DNA from 2 places in the Caulobacter sp. P1_D6 genome. Region 2 is predicted to be linked to the other one. Evidence: riboswitches for the same ligand, from Rfam matches in the RefSeq annotation. Region 2 holds a riboswitch; the other holds the start of a gene.
What was found. A riboswitch is a leader RNA that binds a small molecule or an ion and turns the genes downstream of it on or off. The one in region 2 is predicted to bind glycine.

Region 1 (11,928 bases), on a different contig from region 2:
TGAACAGCGACAGGCTCCCCAGGTTCGACGCCGCATTGGCCAGCTTGCAGCCCCTTCGACAAGCCGAAATAGAGGGCGATGACGATCAGCAGGAGCGGCACCAGGGCCGCCAGCACGCGCGGCGACAGCAGGCTGGCGCAGAGCGCGCCGCAGAGACCCGCGACGGCGGCCGCGCCGGCGACCGGCAAGGCGGTCTTCCAGTCGATCAGGCCGCGCCGGGCGAAGGCGCTGGTGGACGAGAGGGCGCCGAACGCGCCCTGCAGCTTGTTGGTGCCGAGCGCCGCGACGGGGTTCATGCCGGTCAGCAGCAGGGCCGGGACGGTCAGCAGTCCGCCGCCGCCGGCGATGGCGTCGAACGCCCCGGCGATCGCGGCCACGGCGAACATCGTGGCCAGCAGGGCGAAATCGACGTGCATCTAGCTCAAGCCCTCGCGCGGTCCGCCCTCATAGACGGGCCGGGACCACGCGATAGAGCGAGTCTTCGGTGATTACTTCTGGCGCGCCTTGCGGGCGGCGTACTTGGCGTCGCGAGCGGCTTTCTGCTCGGCTTGCGTCAGAGCCTTGCGCTCCTTGCGGTCAGCGCGCTTCTCGGCGAGGGCGGCCTCTTCGCGCGCCAGGATCTCCAGGCGGGCGGCTTCCTTGATCGCGGCGCGTTCGGCGCGGACCCGTTCCAGCTCGGCTTCGCGCTCGGCGTGGCGCTGCTCGAAGTTGGGGTCCTGGACGGCGGGCTTCGCCTTCATCTTGGCCAGCATGGCCTTCTTGGCTTCGGCGGCGGCGGAGATGCGATCGGCGAAGCCGGTGTTCTTCAGATGCGACATGAATCTTCTGGTTGGTGGAAAGTGCGCTCCTAAGACCCCAAAACGCCGGGAAAAGCAATTGACCTTCCCCGGCGCTAATGGACACAGGCCCGTCGCGCCGGGGTTTCGAGGCCTTTATTTCTCGATCCGATAAACGGTGTAGCTGTGCGGCGCGGCCGCCGCGGCGAACTCGGTGCGGGCCGGCACGCCCTGGCGCCGCCACGCGTCGGCCTTGCCGTCGGCCGGCCTGGCCTGGACCAGCTTGCCGCTCGACAGGCCGCGCAGCTTCACCCCCGCGCCCAGCAGCGACAGGTTCACGTCCGTGTCGTCGTCGCGGAACGACTGCACCACGACGGTCCCGTTGTCACAGGCGAACAGGCTGACCCCGGCAGGGGCTGTGGTTTGGCGGCCGGAGCGGCCTGGGCGCCGGACGACAGGGCGGCTGGCGTGAAGACGGCGCACAGCGCCGCGGCAGACTGCGGGGACGCGGATCATGGCTTGGTTCTTCCCTCAATGAGCCCGCCGGCGCATCGAGGCGGCCGATCTTGGTTGCGGTACCATAGGGCTGGTACGACAAATGGCGCGAGGGAAATCTGTGGAGCGGACCGAAACGGGAGGGCGTCGCGCCCCGGTTCCGCGACGGAACCGCGCGCTTCGAAACCGCCCGCGATCACGTAAGGGTGCGCCGATTCCGGCGCGCGGTTCTAAAATCTCCAAAAACTGTTATAAAACCGCCACTTGAGACGATACCGCCCAACCTTGACGCACCGCAGCGCGCCCTATAGGTTCCGCCGCGATCAAGCCGGCCGGAAAACCGCCTCTATTGGGGCGGCCGCGGGCGTTTTCGGACCTGACCGCTCCCATGCCCAAGGCCGACGAACCGAACGACCAGGCTCCGCAAAGCCTCGACGCTCGGATCGCCGCTTTCGAGGCGCGAAAGGCGGCGGAAAGTCCGATGCGCGCCGAGCACGAGAAATCGTCCCAGGACGGCTATCGTCTTCTGGCGGATCTGATCGGGGGTGTTCTGGTGGGGCTCGGTTTCGGCTGGCTGCTCGACCGTTACGCCGGCACGGGGCCCTGGGGCATGGTCGGCGGTCTGCTGATCGGCATGGGGTCTTCGATCTACATCGTCGTCCGCAAGGCGACAAAATTGAGCGCGCAGGCGTCGGTCCAAAAGACTGACGGAGACACGGGAGGCGGGTCTACCGCCCCCAAGCAGAAGAGAGACTAGGGCCTTGGCCACGCCGATCGACCCGATGCACCAGTTCATGATCCAGAAGATCGTGGCGCTGCCTTCCGTTACCGTGCCGGGTCTGGGCGCGATCGACCTGTCGATCACCAACTCGATCGCCGCCATGCTGCTGGCCGCGACCCTGATCATCGTGTTCTACGCCTTCGCGGGCCGCGGCGCCGTCATTCCCGGCCGCCTGCAGACCACCGGCGAGTTGCTCTATGGACTGGTCGACGGCCTGACCAGCTCGATCATCGGCCACGACGGCAAGAAGTACCTGCCGTTCGTCTTCACCCTTTTCGCCTTCGTGCTGTTCTGCAACCTGCAAGGCATGCTGTTCGGCTGGACCGGCAACTTCCTGGGCTTCACCGCCACCTCGCAGCTGGCCGTGACCCTGACCCTGGGCATGCTGGTGATCCTGACCGTGATCGGCGTCGGCTTCGCCAAGAACGGCATCAAGTTCTTCAAGCTGTTCGCCCCGTCGGGCGTGCCGTGGCCCCTGTATTTCCTGCTGGTCCCGATCGAGATCATCTCGTTCCTGATCCGCCCGATCACCCTGGCCCTGCGTCTGTTCGGCAACATGCTGGGCGGCCACGTGGTGCTGAAGATCTTCGCGACCTTCGTGGCCATCCTGCTGGCCATGGCCCCGGCCTACTGGCTGGTGGGCCTGCTGTCGCTGACCTCCGTCGTCGCCCTGACGGCCCTAGAGTTCATGGTGGCCTTCCTTCAGGCCTTCGTGTTCGCGGTGCTCACCTGCGTCTATCTGAACGACGTCGTGCACCTCGACAGCCACTGATCAACCTTTAGTCTCTCAACCAACACACCGTTTCCAAGGAGTCTCAATCATGGACGCTTCCGCCGCTAAGTTCATCGGCGCCGGTCTGGCTATGCTCGGCATGGTCGGCGCGGGCATCGGCCTCGGCATCATGTTCGGCAACTACTTCCAAGGCGCCCTGCGCAACCCGACGGCCGCCGCTCAAGAGCGTCCGATGCTGTTCCTGGGCATGGCTCTGACCGAAGCCCTGGGCATCTTCGCCCTGGTCATCGCCTTCCTGATCCTGTTCTCCTAAAAATCCCTAGCTGAGAGGCGCCTTCGCCCATGGCGACGGAACATCACGGCACGGTCGAGTCGACTGAAGCTCCCAAGCACGAAAGCAGCGGCCTTCCGCAGCTGCAGTTCGAGCATTGGGGCGGTCAGATCGTCTGGCTGCTGCTCATCTTCGCCGTCCTCTTCGCGGTGCTGTCCAAGGTGCTTCTGCCCCGGGTCAGCGGCGCGATCGAGACGCGCGGGGCCAAGATCGCCGGCGACATCGCCGACGCCCGTCGTCTGAAGGACGAAGCCGAGGTCCAGGCCCGCGCGGCCGCGGCCGAGGTGGCCGAGGCTCGCGCCAAGGCCCAGAAGACCGCGGCGGACGCCAAGGCCAAGGCTTCGGCCGAAGCCGCCGAGCGTCAGGCGAAGGAAGAGGCCGTGCTGGCTGAAAAGCTGGCGGCCGCCGAAGCCCGCATCCAGGCCGCCCGCGACGAGGCCATGGGCCACGTCCGCGCGGTGGCCTCGGAGACGGCCGGCGCCATCGTCGAGAAGCTGACGGGCAAGGCGGCTTCGGCCGCCGAGCTCAAGGCCTCGCTGGCGTAAGGAGAGACGACGATGGAACACGAAACCCTCTTCGATCTCGCCAATCCCGAGCTGTGGGTGCTGGTCGCCCTGGCCCTGTTCATCGGCCTGCTGGTCGTGCTCAAGGTCCTGCCGGGCGCGCTGTTCGCGGGGCTCGACGCCCACGCGGCCAAGATCAAGGCCGAACTCGACGAGGCTCACCAGCTGCGGGAAGAGGCTCAGGCCCTGCTCGCCGAGGTGAAGGCTCAACGGGACGAAGCCGAGCGTCAGGCCGCCGGCATGCTCGAAGCCGCCAAGGCCGACGCCGCGCTGATCGCGTCGGAAGCCAAGGCCCGGCTGGAAGAGCAGATCACGCGCCGCGCCGAAATGGCCGAGCGCAAGATCGCCCAGGCCGAGGCCCAGGCCGCCGCCGACGTCAAGTCGGCCGCTGTCGACCTCGCCGCTCAGGCCGCCGAGCAGATCCTGGTCGCCCGTCTCGCCTCGGGCGGTTCGGACGGCCTCGTCGACACGGCGATCGGCCAGATCGGTTCGAAGCTGCAATAGCGGTTTCGGGTACGGTTCACGACATCAAGGGCGCGCTCCTCGCGGGGCGCGCCCTTTTTGTTTGGGCCAGCCTTCCAGGCCCTCCCCCTGTGGGGGAGGCGATCGCGTAGCGATCGGTGGGGGGAGCTTTAGGATCGAAGATCGAGGGTCTGGCCACCTGCCGATCACTCCCCCCTCCGTCGGCTTCGCCGACACCTCCCCCACAGGGGGAGGACCAGGGGAGCGCAGATTCTAAACCGGCTGCTTCTTCAGCCAGCGCCGCCGCAGATACTTCCGCCCGCGCTTGAGCACCCGCCAGGACGCCCGGCGCAGGAACAGCTTCTCGGAGCGCAGCAGTTGCTGCCAGGCCACCAGCATGATCTCGGGCTCGCGGCGCATCAGGCGGCGGATCGGGAAGATCAGCTTGGGGTGCCGTCGCTGCCAGCGCAGGAACCGCCGCTTGGCCTGGAATGAGTTGCGCAGCACGATCATCAGCCCGATGACCAGCAGCGGCAGGCCCACATGCCCCGGCAGCGGCGTCAGGACGACCCCGGCCAGCAGCACCAGCACGCCAAAGGCCAACGCCGCCCAGCGGGCGACGCGACCCGCGGTTTCGCGCAGGACCAGGGCTAGACGGCGACGGCGGCGGTAGAGCCTCGAAGGCAGTCTGGCGAGCGTATCAGCCGCCGAACTCACGGCCGCTGCTTGGCCGACTGACGCGCGGTCTGGCGCGCGGAGGCCTGGCGCCGAAGGGACTTGCGCCAGCGCTTGGCCACGCGCCAGCGGCGCGGCATGACCAGGCGCTCCATGCGCAGGACCTGCTGCCAGGCGACCGGAAACACTTCCGGCTCGCGGCGCAACAGGCGGCGCAACGGGAACAGCAGCTTGGGGTGGGCGTGCTGGAAGCGGACGAACTGCTTGCGGGCCCGGAACGAGTTGCGCAGCACCAGCATCAGGCCGACCACCGTCAGCGGCACGCCCAGCGGGCCCGGCAGGGGCGCGATCAGGAAGCCCGCCACGATCAGGATCAGGCCCAGCGTCACCAGAACGACGCGCGCAATCCGCCCGAGAAGCTCGCGGGCGAGTTCATCGGCGGCGGAGAAGCGCACGGGCGGCATGGCGAGGGCAAGGTTCATGGGCAGGAAGAAACGGGTTCCGTGGTCCGTTCGATCCCGGCGACGACCGGCCTCCTCGGCTCACTGAACCCGATATGAGAACGGGGCGCCCTTCCGTAAAGGCGCCCCGTTCCGATTCGTCAGACTGTGGCGCCTATTCCGCCGCCAGTGGCGCGGCGGCCACAGGTTTCCACCTCAGACGTGGTTTACGCGCCGCCAAGGTCTCGTCCAGGCGCTTGAGCGGCGCATGGTAGGGGGCGCCCTTGAAGCGGTCGACGTCGCCGCCCCCATCCTTGATTTGGAGCGCCGCCCCGGCCAGGGCCCGCAGGGCGGTGATGAAGCGGTCCAGCTCCTGCTTGCTCTCGGTCTCGGTCGGCTCGATCAGCATCGCGCCGTGCACCACCAGCGGGAAGTACATGGTCATCGGATGGAAGCCCTCGTCGATCATCGCTTTGGCGAAGTCGAGCGTGGTCACCCCGGTGCCTTCCAGCCAGGCGTCGTCGAACAGGGCCTCGTGCATGCACGGGCCGTTCGGGAAGGCCGGGCTCATCAGGTCCGACAGGCGGGCCTTGATGTAGTTGGCGTTGAGGACGGCGTCCTCGGCCACCTGGCGCAGGCCGTCGGCCCCGTGGCTGAGCATGTAGGCGTAGGCGCGCACGAACATGCCCATCTGGCCGTGGAAGGCGCTCATCCGGCCGAAGGCCTGGGCGGCGGGGCCCTTGGCCTCCTCGACCAGTTGGAAGCCGTGCTCGCCGCTGACCACCCACGGGGTGGGGGCGAACGGAGCCAGGGCCGCCGACAGCACCACCGGACCCGCGCCCGGACCGCCGCCGCCGTGCGGGGTGGAGAAGGTCTTGTGCAGGTTGATGTGCATGGCGTCGACGCCCAGGTCGCCCGGGCGGACCCGGCCGACGATGGCGTTGAAGTTGGCGCCGTCGCAGTAGAAGTACGCGCCCGCCGCGTGGGTCAGGCGGGCGATCTCGACGACGTCGCGCTCGAACAGGCCGCAGGTGTTCGGGTTGGTGACCATGATGGCCGCCACGTGGTCGCCCAGCTTGGCCTCCAGGTCGGCCAGGTCGACCCGGCCGTCGTCGGTCTGGGCGATTTCAACGACCGTGTAGCCGCAGAAGGCCGCCGTGGCGGGGTTGGTGCCGTGGGCGCTGGTCGGGGCCAGCACGGTCTTGCGGTGGCCCTGCCCATTCGCTTCGTGGGCAGCACGAATGGCCAGCAGGCCGCACAGCTCGCCGTGGGCGCCGGCCTTGGGGCTCAGCGCCACCGCCGGCATGCCGGTCAGGGTCTTCAGCCAATGGGCCAGGCGGTCCATCAGCTCGATCGCGCCCTGCACCGTCGACTGCGGCTGCAGCGGGTGGATGTCGGAGAAGCCCGGCAGGCGCGCCATCTTCTCGTTCAGGCGCGGGTTGTGCTTCATCGTGCACGAGCCCAGCGGATACAGCGCCAGGTCGATGGCGTGGTTCTTCTGGCTGAGACGCACGTAGTGGCGCACCGCCTCGGGCTCGGACAGGCCCGGCAGGCCGATGGGCTCGGCGCGGACCAGGTCGCCCAGATCATCGGCGGCCGGAGCGTCCGGCAGATCGACGCCGGTCTTGTCCCAGGCGTTCAGTTCGAAGATCAGCGCCTCGTCCTGCAGCAGGCCGCGGGCTCCGGTCAGGGTGGGGTGGACGTAGTCGTTGGCGTCGCCAGAGGCGGTTTCAGGACGGGTCGGGCGTCCGACGGAATTCATGCTCATTGTGCCAGCACCTTGGTCAGGGCCTTGGAGAAGAAGGTGATGTCGCTGTCGGGCGTGGTCTCGGTGACGGCGACCAGCAGGACGTCGTCCAGGCCGGCGGTCGGGTCGAGGCGCGAATAGGGGACGCCGGCGATGATGCCATTGGCGGCCAGGGTCTCGACCAGCTCGGCCGCGTTGCCCGGCACCTTGATCGCGAACTCGTTGAAGAAGCGCGGGGTCAGCACCTGCACGCCCGGCACGGCCGCCAGGGCGTCGCGCAGGGCCACGGCCTTCTGGTGGTTGACCAGGGCCAGCCGGCGCAGGCCCTTCTCGCCCAGCAGGCTCATGTGGATGCTGAAGGCCAGGGCGCACAGGCCGCTGTTGGTGCAGATGTTCGACGTGGCCTTGTCGCGGCGGATGTGCTGCTCGCGGGTCGACAGGGTCAGGACGAAGCCGCGACGGCCCTCGGCGTCGACGGTCTCGCCGCAGAGCCGGCCCGGGGCCTGGCGGACGTATTTTTCCTTGCAGGCGAACAGGCCGACATAAGGGCCGCCGAAGTTCAGGCCGTTGCCGATCGACTGGCCCTCGGCCACGACGATGTCGGCGCCCATCTCGCCGGGCGACTTCAGCAGGCCGAACGAGACGGCCTCGGTGGCGACCACGATCAGCAGGGCGCCGGCGGCCTGGGCGGCGGCGGCGATCTTGCTGACGTCGGTGGCCGTACCGAACACGTTGGGGGTCTGGACGACGACGCAGGCGGTGTCGGCGTCGATGGCGGCGATCACCGCGTCCTCGGCGTCGACGGCGGGGGCAAGGCGATCGGTGGCGACGCCGGCCGCGTGGGCCAGGGTCTCGACCGTGCCGACATATTGCGGGTGCACGCCGCCCGACAGGACGGCCTTGTTCCGGCGGGTGATCCGGGCGGCCATCATCACCGCCTCGGCGGCGGCGGTGGAGCCGTCATAGAGCGAGGCGTTGGCCACTTCCATGCCGGTCAGGGCCGCGACCTGGGTCTGGAACTCGAACAGCACCTGCAGCGTGCCCTGGGCGATCTCGGGCTGGTAGGGCGTGTAGCTGGTCAGGAATTCCGACCGCTGGATGATGTGGTCCACCGTGGCCGGCACGTGGTGGCGATAGGCCCCCGCCCCGACGAAGAACGGGCCTTCCGAGGCCGAGCGGTTGCGGCGCGACAGGGCCAGCATCTCGCGCTCGACTTCCAGCTCGCCGGCGTGGAACGGCAGGTCCACCGGATCCTTGCGGCGGGCGACGGCCGGAACGTCGACGAACAGCTCGTCGATCGACTCCGCGCCGATGACGCCGAGCATGTCGGCGCGATCTTCGGGGGTAAGGGGGAGGTATCGCATCTAGATCGACTTTCCGAAAAGGGCGTCCGTCAGGCGTTTGAAGATGGGTTGGGCGGGCTTGGCGTCACGGGCGGCGCGGGCCTTGGCGAGGGCTTCGGCGACGGCGGCCTCGTAGGCTTCCGTCTCCTGTTGGGTCTCGATGTCGCCGGCCAGCCAGTCGCGGAAGTCGGCGCGCTCGGCGGTTCCGTGGGCCTGAAGCCTCATCGACCAGGCCGGCGGCGGCTGACCGGTCGCTGGCGTCCCGCAGACCGCGCCGTTGCTCATGACCACGAACGAGGCGGTGGCTTCCGCCAGATCGAAGACCAGGTCCAGGACCGCGTCGTCGAACCGCTCCAGGGCGATCACGGCGATGTCGTCGTCCGGATCGACATTGACTATCAGGACCGTCTCGCCGGCGAGGCCGACCTCGCCGTCCGCGCCGAACGTCGCGCCGGCCGCGGCCAGGGCCTTCTCCACCGCCGCCCCATAGGCCGCCGGAGCGGGCGTCAGGGTCGAGTTGTGGAGAAGGACCTGGACCATGGCTTACAGCGTGCCGAGGAACGCTTCGTAGGCCGCGCGGTCCATCAGGGCGTCCAGCTCGCCGGGATTGCTGAGCTTGATCTTGGCGAACCAGCCGCCGGCTTCCGGCACGGCGTTGACGGTCTCGGGGGCGTCCGACAGCTGGCCGTTGGCCTCGACCACTTCGCCCGACACCGGGGCGTAGACGTCGGAGGCGGCCTTGACGCTCTCGACCACCGCCAGGGCTTCGCCCTGTTTCACGGTCTTGCCGACTTCCGGGACTTCGACGAACACGACGTCGCCCAGCTGCTCGGCGGCGTAGCCGGTGATGCCGACGGTCGCGACGTCGCCGGCGACTTCGACCCACTCGTGGTCCTTGGTAAACTTCATGGTCTGGCCCTCTTTTAGATTTTGCGCACGTAGCGGGTCGGGACGAACGGCGAGGTCACGACCTCGGCCGCCTGCGGCTTGCCGCGGACGATGACCTTCAGCTTCGAACCGACCACCGCCAGGGCGGGGGGGACGAAGCCGATGGCGATGGCGCCGCCGAAGCTGGGACCGAAGCCGCCGCTGGTGACCACGCCGACCACGGCGCCGGTCTCGTCGGCGATCTCCGCGCCCTCCCGGGCCGGGGCGCCTTCCAGCACCTTCAGATTGACGCGGACACGCTTGAGATCGCCGGCCAGTTCCTTGGCGATGCGATCGGCGCCCAGATAGTCGCCGGCCTCGCGGCGGCTCTTGCCGACGGCGAACGGCATGCCGGCCTCGATCGGCGAGACGGTCTCGTCCATGTCGTGGCCGTAGAGCGGCAGGCCGGCCTCCAGGCGCAGGCTGTCGCGGGCGCCCAGGCCGATGGCCTTCACGCGCTCGTCTTCCAACAGGGTGTTCCAGATGCGCTCGGCCTCGGCGGCCGGCACCGAGATCTCGTAGCCGTCCTCGCCGGTATAGCCCGAGCGCGAGATGATGGCGTCGGTCCCGAAGGCGGTCAGGGCCTTGGTGTCCATGAACACCATGCCGGCGGCTTCCGGCACGTGGGCGGCCAGGACGGCTGCGGCCTCGGGGCCCTGCAGGGCCAGCAGGGCGCGGTCTTCCAGGCGCTGGACGGTCGCCTCGCCCTTCAGGGTTTCGGCGATGATCTTGTAGTCGTTGTCCTTGCAGGCGCCGTTGACGACGATGAACAGGCCGTCGTCGTCCGGACGCGCGGTCATCAGGTCGTCGATCACGCCGCCCTCGGCGTTCAGCAGCACCGCGTAGCGCTGCTTGCCGGGCTTGAGGCCCTGGTAGTCGGCCGAGACCAGCTTCTCGAAGCTCTTGGCGGGATTGTCGCCGCGCAGCCGCGCCTGGCCCATGTGCGAGACGTCGAACAGGCCCGCGTGCTCGCGGGTCCACAGGTGCTCCTTCAGCACCCCGTCCTTGTACTGCACCGGCATGTGGTAACCCGCGAACGGCACCATGCGAGCGCCGGCCGCGACGTGCGCGTCGTACAGCGGGGTCTTCTTGAGGTCTTCAGTGGACACGCTTTGCTCGGACACGGGGGGCTCCAATCGGGGTCGGCGACGCCGCCCGGCTTTCGCCAGGTGGTCTCGCCCCCGCTGTCCCTTTGACCTGAGAGATTTCGGCCAAGCTAGCTTGGCCTTGCTCCTTCGGCGGGCAGCGCTTTCACACTGCCTCTTTCCAGCGTTCCTAAACCCGCGCGGTCCTTTTGCCTGAGCGTTTCCGGGGCGGTTGCGCCTTCGGCCTCGGGACCAGAATCCCGATGTCTCCCGCGAGGGTAGAGGCGTGTTTGGGCGAGGGGGCGGGCGGAGTCAACGGGGAAGGCGACGGTCCGAGGGCGTTTAGGCCGTCAGCAGACGGGGCAGCTTGAACGTGACGGTCTCGCGCGCCTCGATCAGCTCCTCGACGGTCACGTCGTAGCGGGCGGCCATGGCGTCGATCACGCCCTGGACCAGGTCCTCCGGAGCCGAGGCGCCGGCGGTGACGCCGACGCGCGACACGCCCTCGAACCACGACCAGTCGATGCCGCGCGCGTCGTCGATCAGCCGGGCGTCCCGGGCGCCGGCCCGCTTGCCGACCTCCATCAGCCGCACCGAGTTGGACGAGTTCTTCGAGCCGACCACCAGGATCAGTTCCGACGCGTCGGCCAGCAGCTTCACCGCCTCCTGGCGGTTGGTGGTGGCGTAGCAGATGTCTTCCTTGTGCGGGGCGGCGATGCCCGGGAAGCGCGCTTTCAGCAGGTCGACCATCTCGGCGGTGTCGTCGACTGACAGGGTGGTCTGGGTGAGGAAGGCGACGTTGGCCGGGTTCTGAGGGATCCAGGCGCGGGCGTCGTCGATGTCCTCGATCAGGGTGACCGTGCCCTCGGGCAGCTGGCCCATGGTGCCGACGACCTCGGGGTGGCCGGCGTGGCCGATCAGCACGATCTCGCGGCCGGCGTCGAAGTGCTTCTGGGCCTCGACGTGGACCTTGGAGACCAGCGGGCAGGTGGCGTCCAGATAGACCATCTCGCGGGCCTTGGCCGCGGCCGGGACGGTCTTTGGCACGCCATGGGCCGAGAACACCACGGGACGATCGTCCGGCGCCTCATCCAGTTCCTCGATGAACACCGCGCCCAGGGCCTTGAGGCGGTCGACCACGTGGCGGTTGTGGACGATCTCGTGGCGGACATAGACCGGCGCGCCGAACTTCTCGATCGTCCGTTCGACGATCTGGATCGCCCGATCGACACCGGCGCAGAAGCCGCGCGGACTGGCCAGGACCACGCGGAGTTCGCGGCGGCCGGGGCTGGAGATGGGCGAATGGGCGTTCATGGCCCCGAACCTAAGGGTTCCGGGCGGCCCGCGCCAGCGGGCCAATCGAGTCTGGTCCAAAAGTCCGCCGCATCCTGTTGAAACCTGCTGTACATTGCGACGTCACGCATATGCCTTTATCAGGCTCCATGACGCTGGCGGGGAATCCCGCTCAAGCTTTCCAATCTCGAACCGGACGTTTCATGCGCCGCAATCTTTCTGTCGCCCTCAGCGCCCTGATGGCCCTCTCGATCGCCGCCACGGCGACGACCGTCCA
Region 2 (11,928 bases):
AGTCGGGCCGGGTCAAGGGCGGCGCCCACATCACCGGCGGCGGCCTGATCGAGAACCCGCCGCGCTGCATCGCGCAGGGCCTGGTCCCCGAGTTCGACTGGAACGCCTGGCCCCTGCCCCCGGTCTTCGACTGGCTGCAGCGCGAAGGCGGCATCACCGACCACGAGCTGCGCCGCACGTTCAACTGCGGCGTCGGCTTCATCCTGGTGGTCGCGGCATCGGACGCCGAGCCGGTGCTGGCCGCCCTGCTGAACGCCGACGAGGACGCCTTCATCTGCGGGCAGTTGGTCGCGGCCTAGGCCCCGCGTCCTTCGAGGCTCGGCTTCGCCTCACACCTCAGGATGAGGAACCTGGGTTGCTTCTGAATTCCTCATCCTGAGGCGCCCGCGCAGCGGGCCTCGAAGGACGCAGAGCGCATGAAGAGTTGATCATGACCCAACGCACCAAGGTCGCCGTCCTGATCTCCGGCCGGGGCTCCAACATGGAGGCCCTGGTCCGGGCCGCCCAGGATCCCGCCTGCCCGTTCGAGATCGCCCTGGTGCTGTCGAACAAGCCCGAGGCCGGCGGCCTGGTCACCGCCGCGGCCGCCGGGATCGAGGCCCTGGCCGTCGACCAGAAGCCCTTCGGCAAGGACCGCGAGGCCCATGAACGGGCCATCGACGCCGCCCTGCGCGAGCGCGGGATCCAGGTCGTGGCCCTGGCCGGATACATGCGCATCCTGACGCCGTTCCTGGTCGAGGCCTGGGAAGGTCGGATGCTGAACATCCATCCGTCCCTGCTGCCCGCCTATCCGGGACTGGACACCCACGGCCGAGCCCTGAGCGCCGGCGAGGTCGAGGCCGGCTGCACCGTCCACCTGGTCACCGCCGGCGTCGACGAAGGCCCGGTCCTGGGCCAGGCCCGCGTGCCGATCCTGCCCGGCGACACCGAGCACATGCTGAGCGACCGCGTGCTGGAGCAGGAGCACAAGCTGTATCCGGCGACGTTGGCGGAGTTCGTGCGCGGGCTCTAGGCGGCGCCAGCCCGCCGCTCGGCCCAAGCGCTGCTCGCCGCCAGGACCGCCAGCAGGCCCGCCGGCGCCCATAGGGCCGAGGTCCCCATCCTGAGATAGGCCGCCGCGCCCAGCGCGCCGCCGAGGCTGAGGCCCGCCCACAGCAGGGCATAGGGCCCCCAGGCCCAACGATCGCCGCCGCTCAACGCCGCGGCGATGCGCTGCCCGGCCTTGACCAGGGCCCCGGTCATGTAGGTCAGGCCAACCCCCACGTCGCCGTTGCGCTGGAACACCGCGTTCTCCGCGCCCATGGCCAGGACCATGGCCGCCGCCCCGGCCACGTCGAAACCCGTCGCGAAGAGACCGGCGCTCGCGGTCAGCAGCGCCGCCTCCAGGGCCAGGATGGCTGACCGCCTGTCCTCGCCGACCCGTCGGGCGACCAGCGCGCCCAGGACGACGCCGACGACGAACAGGCCGATCAGCGCCAGGGCGGTCCGCGCCGTCGTCCAATGCCCCATCGCCAGACCGACCCCCAGCCGGGTGGAGTTGCCGCTCATGAACGAGACGAAGAAGCCGCCGAGCTGGAGAAAGCCGATGGCGTCGACATAGCCGGCGATCGCCGACAATCCGGCGGCCAGCACCACCTCGCGTCGGCGATAGTCCTTCATGGGCGCCCCTCGATGGCCTTCGTCCGATCGTCGCCGATCCCCACGCGGCCTGTCATGGAAAATCAGCGACCAACCTTCTCGTGGGGTCTCGGCGAACCGAAACGCCCTCGACTTGCACCAGGGCGAACTTCGGTGCGTTGCGACGCCGGGAAAAGCGGCTGTGGCTGCGTCCCTGGGCGGCGCCTCGCGACAAGCCGTCAAATCGACGCCGCCCTAAATTGACGCACGGTCTGTTGCGGATCTGACTGACGGTGCTCTCGCGGGAGAGATCGGGCCCCGGCCCGGCGCTGAAGGCGAAACCGCCCCGGAAACGCTCAAGCAGAAGGACCGCGACGGCCTCGAAACGCTGGAAAGCAGGGCGCGTCTGCGTGCGCCCTCGCCGAAGGAGCAAGGCGCCCTCGTCGATCGGACGGGGCGCTGAATCTCTCAGGCGCCAAGGACAGCGGGGGTGCGGAAGGCGAGCCACGTCGGTTCGCCACGACCCTCGCGTGGACCTTCATGACCTGATCCTCAAATCGGATATCGCCATTTCGAACGTATAGACGTTTTGCGTGATAGTTTCCGTGACTATCGCGCCACAACTATTTGCGCCTACAATCTAGTAGATGATCGATGGTCATAATTTATACATGAATGTGCCAATTTTGACCGCGCATTTATATTCACAACTCGGGCAGCCTTTCTAAGTTTACTGCGATAGGCAGACCATCGAGCTTGGCCTCAGTCAAAAGATTGGGGATAATCATGACGAACACGCGTCTTTCACCGGCCTCGCGCCATTTCCGGGCCTTGCTGCTGGCCGCCTCGGTGCTCGGAGGCGCGACGCCCGCCCTGGCCCAGGAGGCAGACAAGAGCTCGACCGTCGACGAACTGGTGGTCACCGGGGCCCGGGTGTCGGAGGCCAGCGTCGCCATCGGCACCGACCACGCCACCGCCACGGTCTCGATCACCCGCGAGGCCCTGTTGTCGGCCCCGGCCGGCGTGACCGGCCTGAAGATGCTGGAGAGCCTTCCCGGCTTCAACGTCCAGGCCAACGACGCCCTGGGCATGTACGAGTTCGGCAATTCGGTCTCGGTGCGAGCCTTCAACTTCCAGCAGATCGGCTTCCTGCTGGACAACATCCCGATGGGCCGCAGCGACCAGTTCGGCGGCAGCCCGATCTACCGCTATGTCGACAACGAGAACCTGCTGCGCGTGACCGCCTCGTCGGGGGCCGGCGACGTCTCGCTGCCCAGCTATGCGTCGCTGGGCCCCATCGTCGATTACTTCACCCAGAAGCCGTCCGACGAATTCGGCGGCGCGGCCAGCGGCACCCTGGGCAGCGACGCCCTCAAGCGGGGCTTCCTGCGCCTGGAGACCGGCAAGATCGGTCCGGTTTCGGCCTATGTCAGCGGTTCATGGATCAAGGGCGACCTGTGGCGCGGCCCGGGCACGATCGACCGCAAGCACTATGAGGGAAAGCTGCGCTACGAGCTGCCGACCGGCGGCGACATCACCTTCCAGACCGTCCACAACGACTATTTCGACTATGACAGCCCCTCGATCACCAAGCTGCAGTACGGCGGCCGGGCCGGCGACGTGTTCGGGCGATCGGGCCGCGACTTCGCCTATATCGGCTATGTGCCGCCGTCGGGCGCGCCGGGCACCGCGGCGTCGTCCTCGAACCTGCCGCGCACCCTGATCAACGGCGTGGAGGGCCCGACCTATTCCAACGCCAACTACGCCCAGTACTACAAGTTCGCGGTCAACAAGCGGAAGGACCACCTCTACGGCCTGACGATCGACACCCCGATCACCGAGACGCTGAGCGTGGTCGCCACCGGCTATTACGAGGACAAGGGCGGCTATGGCGTCTCGCCCGAGGCCTACGCCACCTCGCTGACCAGCTACAACAACGAGCGCCTGATCGTGCCGGGCCTGACCGCGCCCAAGGGCATCCAGTACGGGCTGTCAGGCGTGGACGGCACGCGCAAGGGCGTGACCGGCAAACTGGCCTGGGAAGTGGGCTTCAACACGCTGGAAGTCGGCCTGTGGCTCGAGGACGACGACTATCACCGCACCCAGGCGCGCTACAACGTGCAGAACGGCAATCCGGACGGCGCGCCGCTGCTGAACGAGCCGGTGCACCTGCAGCGCAACTACACCTCGACCCGCCAGACCACCCAGTACTTCGTCAAGGACACCCTGAGCCTGATCGACGACCGGCTGAAGATCGAGCTGGGCTTCAAGGGCACCGATATCGACTACGAGATCAGCGGCTACCGCAATCCGGCCGACTACATCAACAAGCGCCAGCCGACCTTGAAGGACAACTGGAAGGACGGCTTCCTGCCGCAGGTCGGCCTGGTCTACAACGTCAACGGCCGCGACCAGGTGTTCTCGTCCTATTCGGAGAACATGGCCCTGCCCCGCGGCGCCGACGACGTGTTCTCGGCCGCCAGCCCGCTGGTGGCCGGCCCCGATCCCGAAACCGCCAAGAACCTGGAACTGGGCTATCGCGCCAACCGCGCGACGTTCAACGCCTCGTTCGTGGTCTACAGCACCAAGTTCGAGAACCGCCTGCAGTCCTTCGCGGCCGAGGTGCCCGGCAGCGGCGGCCAGACCGAGACCTTCTTCCAGAACGTCGGCGCGGTGAAGGCCTACGGGGCCGAGTTCAGCGGCCAGTGGAAGCCGGACCTGCTGGGCGGCAAGGTCTATTTCAACACCAACCTGTCGTACAACAAGTCCAAGTTCCAGGACGACATCCCCAACTACTTCGCCACCGTTCAGCCGGCGACAGGAACGCGCACCCTGTATCTGGACGGCAAGATCGTGCCCGACTTCCCCACCTGGGTGATGCAGGCCGGGGTGACGGTCGAGCCCTTCGACGGCTTCGTGTTCAACTTCTCGGGCCGCCGGATCACCGACCGCTACACCAACTTCGACAATTCCGAGGAGGTGGGCGAGTACACGATCTTCAACGCCTACCTGGATCTCGGCGACGGCTTCGGAGCCGGCCCGTTCAAGCAGATCAAGACCCGGGTCAATGTCGATAACATCTTCGACAAGGACTACCTGGGCACGATCGGCACCACGGTGAACACCGCGGCCACCTTCCGGCCCGGCTCGCACCGGACGATCCAGTTCACCCTCTCCGCCGACTTCTAGGTCCACGATCCGGCCGGTCTCTCGCGAGGCCGGCCGGACAGTTTTCGAGTGCCCGCATGACCCGTCTTCCGCTGTTGGCCGCCGTCTCGGCCCTGGCCCTCCTCGCCTCTTCCTCGCTTTCCTCGCCGGCTTGGGCCGCCGAGACCGCCGCCTCGGTCCGCAAGATCCACGAGGGCCTGCTGACCCTCGACACCCACCTGGACACCCCGGCCAATTTCGGCCGGCCGGGCTGGGACATCCTGGACCGCCACGACGCGGCCAAGGACGGTTCGCAGATCGACTATCCGCGCATGGTCGAGGGCGGGCTGGATGGCGGCTTCTTCGCCATCTACACGCCCCAGGGCCCGCGCACGCCCGAGGCCACCCGCGCCGCCCGCGACGGGGCCCTGATCCGCGGCGTCGAGATCCGCGAGATGGTCGCCAAGCACGGCGACAAGTTCGGCCTGGCGCTGAAGGCCGACGACGCCGCGAAAATCGCCGCCCAGGGCAAGCGCGTGGTCTTCATGAGCGTCGAGAACAGCTATCCGATGGACGGCGACGTCACCCTGCTGTCCAGCTTCTACGGCCTGGGTGTCCGCATCTCGGGCCTGGCGCACTTCAAGAACAACGACATGGCCGACAGCGCCACCGACAAGCCCGAGTGGAACGGCCTGTCGCCGCTGGGCAAACAGTTCGTGGCCGAAGCCAACCGGCTGGGCGTGGTGCTGGACGGCTCGCACTCGTCCGACGCGGTGCTGGACCAGCTGATCGCCCTGTCCAAGACCCCGGTGATCCTGACGCATTCGGGCTGCAAGGCGGTGTTCGACCATCCGCGCAACGTCGACGACGCCCGCATCAAGGCCCTGGCCGACAGCGGCGGGGTGATCCAGGTCGACGCCTATTCCAGCTATCTGATCGACACGCCCAAGAATCCCGACCGCGAGGCCGCCATGGCCGCCCTGATGGCCAAGGTCGGGGCCCGCAACAAGATGACCGAGGAGCAGCGCGCCGCCTTCATGGCCGAGCGCAACGCCATCGACGCCAAGTGGCCGGTGACCAAGGCGACCTTCCAGGACTTCATGAACCACCTCAACCACGCCCTGAAGGTGGCCGGGGTCGACCACGTCGGCATCGGCATCGACTTCGACGGCGGCGGCGGGGTCACCGGCCTGAACGACGCCTCGGACTACTGGAAGATCTCCCAGGCCCTGCTGGCCGAAGGCTACACCCGGGCCGACCTGGAGAAGATCTGGAGCGGCAACGTCCTGCGCCTGCTGCGCGCGGCCGAGGCGGCGAAGGCGCCGGCCTAGCTTTCCGGCGGGGCCGCGTCGGCGCGGGTGAAGAACACCGTAACCCGCATGCCTTCGCCGGGCTGAGACTCGACCTCGACCCGGGCATGAGCGTTCTGGCGCAAGGACTGAACGATCATGTTGCTGAGCTTTCCAGGCCTTGGCCAAGTATGGCCCGGCGCCAGGCCAACGCCGTCATCGGCGACGATCACCCGGCAGCCCGTCTCGTCGACCAGGCTGTGAAGCTGGATCGTGCCGCCTTCGCGCCCTTTGAAGGCGTGCTTGAGGGCGTTGGTCAGCAGTTCATTGACCACCAGGCCGGCGGGCATGGCGACATTGATCGACACCAGCCAGGTATCGACCTGGAGGTTGAGATGGATCCCCTCCTGCGCGTGGGCGAGCATCACCGCCGAGGCGATCTGGCTCAGATAGACGCCTAGGTCGACGGTTTCGGCCTGACCTTCGTCCGACAGTGAACGGTAGAGCAGCCCCAAGGCCTCGACCCGCCCGGCGAGCCGACTGAACCGCTCGTCGGTGGTGTTCTCGGGCACGTTGCGCGCCTCGATGCGGATCAGCGCCGTGATCATTTGCAGATTGTTGGCCACCCGGTGCTGCAGCTCGCGCAGCAGCAGGTCCTTGTCGAGTATGCGTTGCTCGAATTCGCTGACACCGGGGTCACGCTGCGCCGCGCCGACAAGCGCCAGCATGCGGAACACCGGCTGCCCCGCGCTGTCCTGGATGATGTTCGACCAGGCGTCCACCGCCTGTTGGCCGTCGTCGTGGGCGAAGGTGAAGGCGCCGATATAGTCCTTGTCCCCGATGATCGCGCTATTGAGCGCGCCTCCGCCTTCGACCGCCTGCCCCGACAACGCCGCCCAGGACGCCCCTTCAAGGTCGGCAGCGGCGTGGCCGCTCAGGCGCTCGAACTCGACATTGGCGTAGACAATGCGCTCCTCGGGGTGCAGGTCCGATACCGCGATGGCGATCGGAACCTGGTCCAGGAACTGCCGGAACTGGTCGCTCTCCAACACTCCGGCCAGATCGGGCGTGCCAAGCAGGTTATCTATCGGCTCGTTGTTGTCCGTCACCGCACCATACTCCTACCGCCGCAGATCCGGGGGCGGACTGACATATCGAGGTCGGCCTTATAGCCTGACGGCTGCCGCAGGTATAAGAGCAGGTATAAGAAAAGCGGCGCGACCTAGGGCCGCGCCGCTTGACGGGTCTCGAACCGGGGCCGCGGGCGGCCGTCCGGCAATCGTTAGCCGACGATCTCTTCGTCCTTGAAGAACTGGGCGATTTCGATGCCCGCGTTCTCGAGGCTGTCCGAACCGTGGACCGAGTTCTCGCCGATCGACAGGGCGAACAGCTTGCGGATCGTGCCTTCGTCGGCGTTGTCCGGGTTCGTGGCGCCCATCACTTCGCGGTACTTCAGGACGGCGTTGTCGCCTTCCAGCACCTGGACGACCACCGGCTCGGCGGTCATCTGGGCGACCAGTTCGCCGTAGAACGGACGCTCGGCGTGGACTTCGTAGAACTTCTTGGCTTGAGCGTCGCTCAGCTTCACGCGGCGCTGGGCCACGATGCGCAGGCCGGCTTCCTCGATCACGGCGTTGATCTTGCCGGTCAGGTTGCGACGCGTGGCGTCAGGTTTGATGATCGAGAAGGTGCGTTCGGTCATGATCCGAAAATCTCACAGAGAAAGTTTGTCGATTGGGAGGTTGCGGGCTTATAGCCGGGCGCCTCCTCCCCGCCAACCCGCCGCGTAACCTTAAATCATATGCTCCAGATCAAAGACCTGACGTTCAACGCCTGGGGTCGCAAGTTTTTCGACCGCGCCAGCGTCAGCCTGCCGCCCGGCGCCAAGGTCGGACTGATCGGGCGCAACGGCGTCGGCAAGTCCACGCTGTTCAAGCTGATCCTGGGCCAGCTGCACGCCGGCGACGACGAGATCAGCCTGCCCAAGAGCGCGCGGATCGGGTCGGTGGACCAGGAGCACCCGGCCACGCCCTTCACCCTGCTGGAGACCGTGCTGGAGGCCGACGAGGAGCGCCACCGGCTGCTGACCAGCCTGGACACGGCCGATCCCGAGGAAATGGGCGAGATCTGGGCCCGGCTGATCGAGATCGACGCCGACGCCGCGCCCGCCAAGGCCTCCGAAATCCTGGTGGGCCTCGGCTTCACCCAGGAAGACCTGACGCGGCCGATGGCCGAGTTCTCCGGCGGTTGGCGCATGCGCGTGGCCCTGGCCGCTGCGCTGTTCGCCGAGCCGGACATGCTGCTGCTGGACGAACCGACCAACTATCTCGACCTGGAAGGCGCCCTGTGGCTGGAGGCCCGCCTCCAGAAGTACCCGCACACCGCCCTGATCGTCAGCCACGACCGCGAACTGCTCAACAACAGCTGCACCCACATGCTGCACCTGGCCGGCGGCAAGCTGGAGCTCTACACCGGCGGCTACGACGACTTCGAGGAACGCCGCGCTGAAAAAGCGCGCCTCCAGTTGTCGGCCAAGGCCAAGCAGGACGCCGAGCGCGCCCACCTGCAGGCCTTCGTCGACCGCTTCAAGGCCAAGGCCTCCAAGGCCGCCCAGGCCCAGTCCCGGATGAAGCGCCTGGCCAAGATGCAGCCGGTGGCCACCACGATCGAGGAGCGCGTCGCGCCCTTCACCCTGCCCTCGCCGCCCCGCCCGTTGCCGCCGCCGCTGATCCGGCTGGAGCGCGCCAATGTGGGCTACGAGGAAGGCCGCTCGATCCTCAAGAACCTCAACCTGCGCATGGACCTGGACGACCGGATCGGCCTGCTGGGCGTCAACGGCGCGGGCAAGTCGACCTTCGCCAAGATGATCGCCGGCGCGCTGGGCGTGCAGTCGGGCGAGTTCCACCGCGACCGCAAGATGCGGGTCGGCTGGTTCCACCAGCACCAGATCGAGGCGATGGATCCGGACGACACCCCGCTGGAGATCATCCGCCGGGCCATGCCGGACGCTTCGGAGAGCTCGCGCCGTTCGAAACTGGCCCAGTTCGGCCTGGGCTTCGAGAAGCAGGAGACCACGGTCGCCAACCTGTCGGGCGGCGAGCGCGCGCGCCTGCTGCTCAACATGGTGGCGATGGACGCGCCCCACATGCTGATCCTCGACGAGCCGACCAACCACCTGGACATCGACAGCCGCCGGGCCCTGCTGGACGCCCTGAACGACTACGAGGGCGCGGTGATCCTGATCACCCACGACCGCTCGCTGATGGAGCTGGTCGCCGACCGCCTGTGGCTGGCCGCCGACGGCACCGTCAAGCCGTTCGACGGCGACATGGACGAGTACGCCAAGTTCGTGCTGGACCGCGCCAAGCAGGCCGTGAAGCCGACCCAGGTCGACCGCGAGCCCGCCAAGGCCGAACCCGCCGCTGCGGCGAAGAAGACCGTCGCCATCGAACCCCTGAAGCGCAAGATCGAGGCCGCCGAACAGGTGGTTACTCGACAAACCCGCCAGATGGCCGAGCTGGACGCCCAGTTGGCCGATCCGCAGCTCTACAAGAACCCGACCAAGGTCGCCGAACTGACCAAGCGCCGCGACAACGCCAAGTCCAAGCTGGACGAGGCCGAGGCGACCTGGATGGCGCTGGCCGAGGAACTGGCGGAGGCGCAGGCTTAAGGCCAAGGTCCAACGGCAGGTTGTGGTAAACGCGTCTCAACCACGTCTCTTAGCCATTCCGAGAGATCGGCCGGCGTAATCCTGCTCGCATGAGTTCAGGAACCGCGTCCCGAAATCACATCGTCGCCAACCCGGACGGCCTGTCGGCCGAGTCGGTGCTGGCGGCTTTCGGCCAATGGCTGGACCAGCGCCTGGCCGACGCCATACGCCTGGACATGGACCTGGCGTTCCGCGACCGCCCGTTCGACATCGAGATCGGCCGCACGCCGCCGCTGGTCGGCTGGGAGCACCGCTATCTGCAGCCCGGCGCCCCGGCCCCGCGCGGCAAGATGTGGACCGTCTATCGCCTGCAGGACCAGACCGGCCGCCCCGCCCCGCTGCTCAAGCATGCGGATGACTACGCCGACACCATGACCCCGCTGCTGGGCGAGCTGGGCTATCTGGGCGTGTTCGACGGCGAGCCGGCGCTGTTCCCGGGCGTGGGAACGCGCTAGCAGCGGACTAGGGCTTCAGCGCCAAGCTCTTCACCTGAACCGCCGCGCCGTTCGAGCGCAACACGATGGTGTTCCGCCCCGCCAGCAGGCGCGCTTTCGGCAGCTGAAGCGCCGTCCACGCAACCCCGGCCGTCGTGACCACCACGCCGGCCGCCTCGCCGTTCACCGCCGCCGACAGCTTGCCCGCGCCACGCGCCGACACCGTCAGGTCGTAGGCGCCCGCCGTGTCGGTCACGACCGTGTACTTCACCCACTCGCCGTCGCTGAAGTCCTCGATGTAAGCGCTCCCGTCCGCCTCCCGGGCGATGTCGACGCCGTCGTTGCGGTAGGTCCGGCCGTTGTTCCACAGGGTCCGCTGGCCGCCGGTCGAGACGTGGTAGTTGGCCGTGTCCTTGTCGGCGTAGGCTTGGCCCGGCGCGCCCAGGTCGTAGTCGACGGCGGCGATGGTCGCGCCCTTGGCTCCGATCCGGTGATCCTTGAACGGCCGGGTCGTGTCGTCATGCGGCTGGCGGATCATGGCGTCGACCACGTCCGGATGCTGGAGGTTGTTCTCGAACCGGACGTCCTTGGACGCCAGGGTCATCAGCGCCGCATAGGCCTCGTCGGCGGTCGGCTGGGGGCCCTTCCTGGTCCAGTAGTCGACCAGCTTGGCGTAGGCGGGATTGGGCGCCACCTCGAGCGGCTGGTTGAAGCCGATCTTCTTCAGCGGCCAGAACGCCCAGCCGATCTCGTGCTTCTCGACCAGGGCGATGGCGTCGCGGAACCAGGCGTTGGAGTTCTCGCCGCTTTCGCCCAGCCACAGCGGCAGGCCGGTCTCCTCGCGCAGCTTCAGAACCGTGGCGATCGAGGCCTCGTCGTTGAGGTTCCAGTACTTGTGGAACGACAGGGCCAGGTTGTCGTCCCAGGTCGCGGGCATGCCCTTGTAATTGTTGCCCCAGCAGTTGCCCTCGAGGATGATCATGTGGCGCTTGTCGATCTCGCGGACCGCCGCCGTCAGCTCTCTGTAGCAGTCCCACAGCGCCGTCTGCTTCTCGTCCTTGCAGCCGTGGTCGCCACCGGGAGCGTCGAAGTCCCAGTTGGGCTCGTTGATCAGGTCGTAGGCCCCGATCGCCGGCTCGTCCTTATAGCGGGCGGCCAGCTTGCGCCAAAGGGCGACCGTCTTGCGGCGGTTCTCGGGGCTCTGCCACAGCGAGGGCTTGGAAGGGTCGCGGTCGGCGATCGGCAGGTCGTTGCCCTGCCCGCCCGGCGCCGCGTGCAGGTCCAGGATCAGGTACATGCCGTTGGCCTTGGTCCAGGCCAGCAGGTCGTCGATGCGCTTGAAGCCGTCCTCCTTCCAGGTGTCCTGGCCGGGGACCGGCTCCTGGTCGGCGGCCAAGGTCAGCAGGCCGTAGTGCATGGGCAGGCGCACGGAGTTGAAGCCCATGGCGGCCATGGCGTCGATGTCGGCCTTGGTGGTGTGGTTGTCGAGCCAGGCCCGGTGGATCGCGGCCTCGCGCTGGGCGCTGACCAGCTTGGCGGTCTCGGCGCGGATCACGTATTCCTGGCCCCGGCCCAGCTCTCCGAGCTTGAGCATGTAGCCTTCCTGCAGCATCCAGCCGCCCAGGCCCATGCCGCGCAGGATCACCGGCCGGCCCGTCTCGTCGACGATCCGCTTGTCCTTCGTCTTCAGCCAGCCGTCGGCCAAGGCCGGCGTGGCGGAGAGCAAGGCGAG

Region 1: it holds a riboswitch for glycine, as region 2 does, so the genes downstream of both, gcvT (glycine cleavage system aminomethyltransferase GcvT) here and AC1DYP_RS15085 (TonB-dependent receptor) in region 2, are expected to answer to the same signal.

The regions. Positions count from the first base shown of each region.
Region 1 covers NZ_JBFUAW010000012.1:51,649-63,576, reverse strand. The annotation lists partial or broken gene AC1DYP_RS09065 (TSUP family transporter) at 1-416, opposite strand, end outside; gene AC1DYP_RS09060 (DUF6481 family protein) at 489-818, opposite strand; gene AC1DYP_RS09055 (hypothetical protein) at 933-1,148, opposite strand; gene AC1DYP_RS09050 (AtpZ/AtpI family protein) at 1,660-2,028, shown strand; gene AC1DYP_RS09045 (F0F1 ATP synthase subunit A) at 2,054-2,824, shown strand; gene AC1DYP_RS09040 (F0F1 ATP synthase subunit C) at 2,874-3,098, shown strand; gene AC1DYP_RS09035 (F0F1 ATP synthase subunit B family protein) at 3,128-3,661, shown strand; gene AC1DYP_RS09030 (F0F1 ATP synthase subunit B) at 3,674-4,183, shown strand; gene AC1DYP_RS09025 (hypothetical protein) at 4,415-4,858, opposite strand; gene AC1DYP_RS09020 (hypothetical protein) at 4,855-5,298, opposite strand; gene gcvPB (aminomethyl-transferring glycine dehydrogenase subunit GcvPB) at 5,432-7,024, opposite strand; gene gcvPA (aminomethyl-transferring glycine dehydrogenase subunit GcvPA) at 7,021-8,367, opposite strand; gene AC1DYP_RS09005 (hypothetical protein) at 8,368-8,886, opposite strand; gene gcvH (glycine cleavage system protein GcvH) at 8,890-9,255, opposite strand; gene gcvT (glycine cleavage system aminomethyltransferase GcvT) at 9,270-10,397, opposite strand; glycine riboswitch at 10,550-10,641, opposite strand; gene ispH (4-hydroxy-3-methylbut-2-enyl diphosphate reductase) at 10,701-11,672, opposite strand; gene AC1DYP_RS08985 (Tat pathway signal sequence domain protein) at 11,855-11,928, shown strand, end outside.
Region 2 covers NZ_JBFUAW010000024.1:125,328-137,255, reverse strand. The annotation lists gene purM (phosphoribosylformylglycinamidine cyclo-ligase) at 1-299, shown strand, start outside; partial or broken gene AC1DYP_RS15100 (hypothetical protein) at 275-428, shown strand; gene purN (phosphoribosylglycinamide formyltransferase) at 431-1,012, shown strand; gene AC1DYP_RS15090 (YoaK family protein) at 1,009-1,659, opposite strand; glycine riboswitch at 1,910-1,999, shown strand; gene AC1DYP_RS15085 (TonB-dependent receptor) at 2,392-4,806, shown strand; gene AC1DYP_RS15080 (dipeptidase) at 4,863-6,095, shown strand; gene AC1DYP_RS15075 (sensor histidine kinase) at 6,092-7,162, opposite strand; gene ndk (nucleoside-diphosphate kinase) at 7,336-7,755, opposite strand; gene AC1DYP_RS15065 (ABC-F family ATP-binding cassette domain-containing protein) at 7,855-9,723, shown strand; gene AC1DYP_RS15060 (hypothetical protein) at 9,813-10,217, shown strand; gene AC1DYP_RS15055 (cellulase family glycosylhydrolase) at 10,225-11,928, opposite strand, start outside.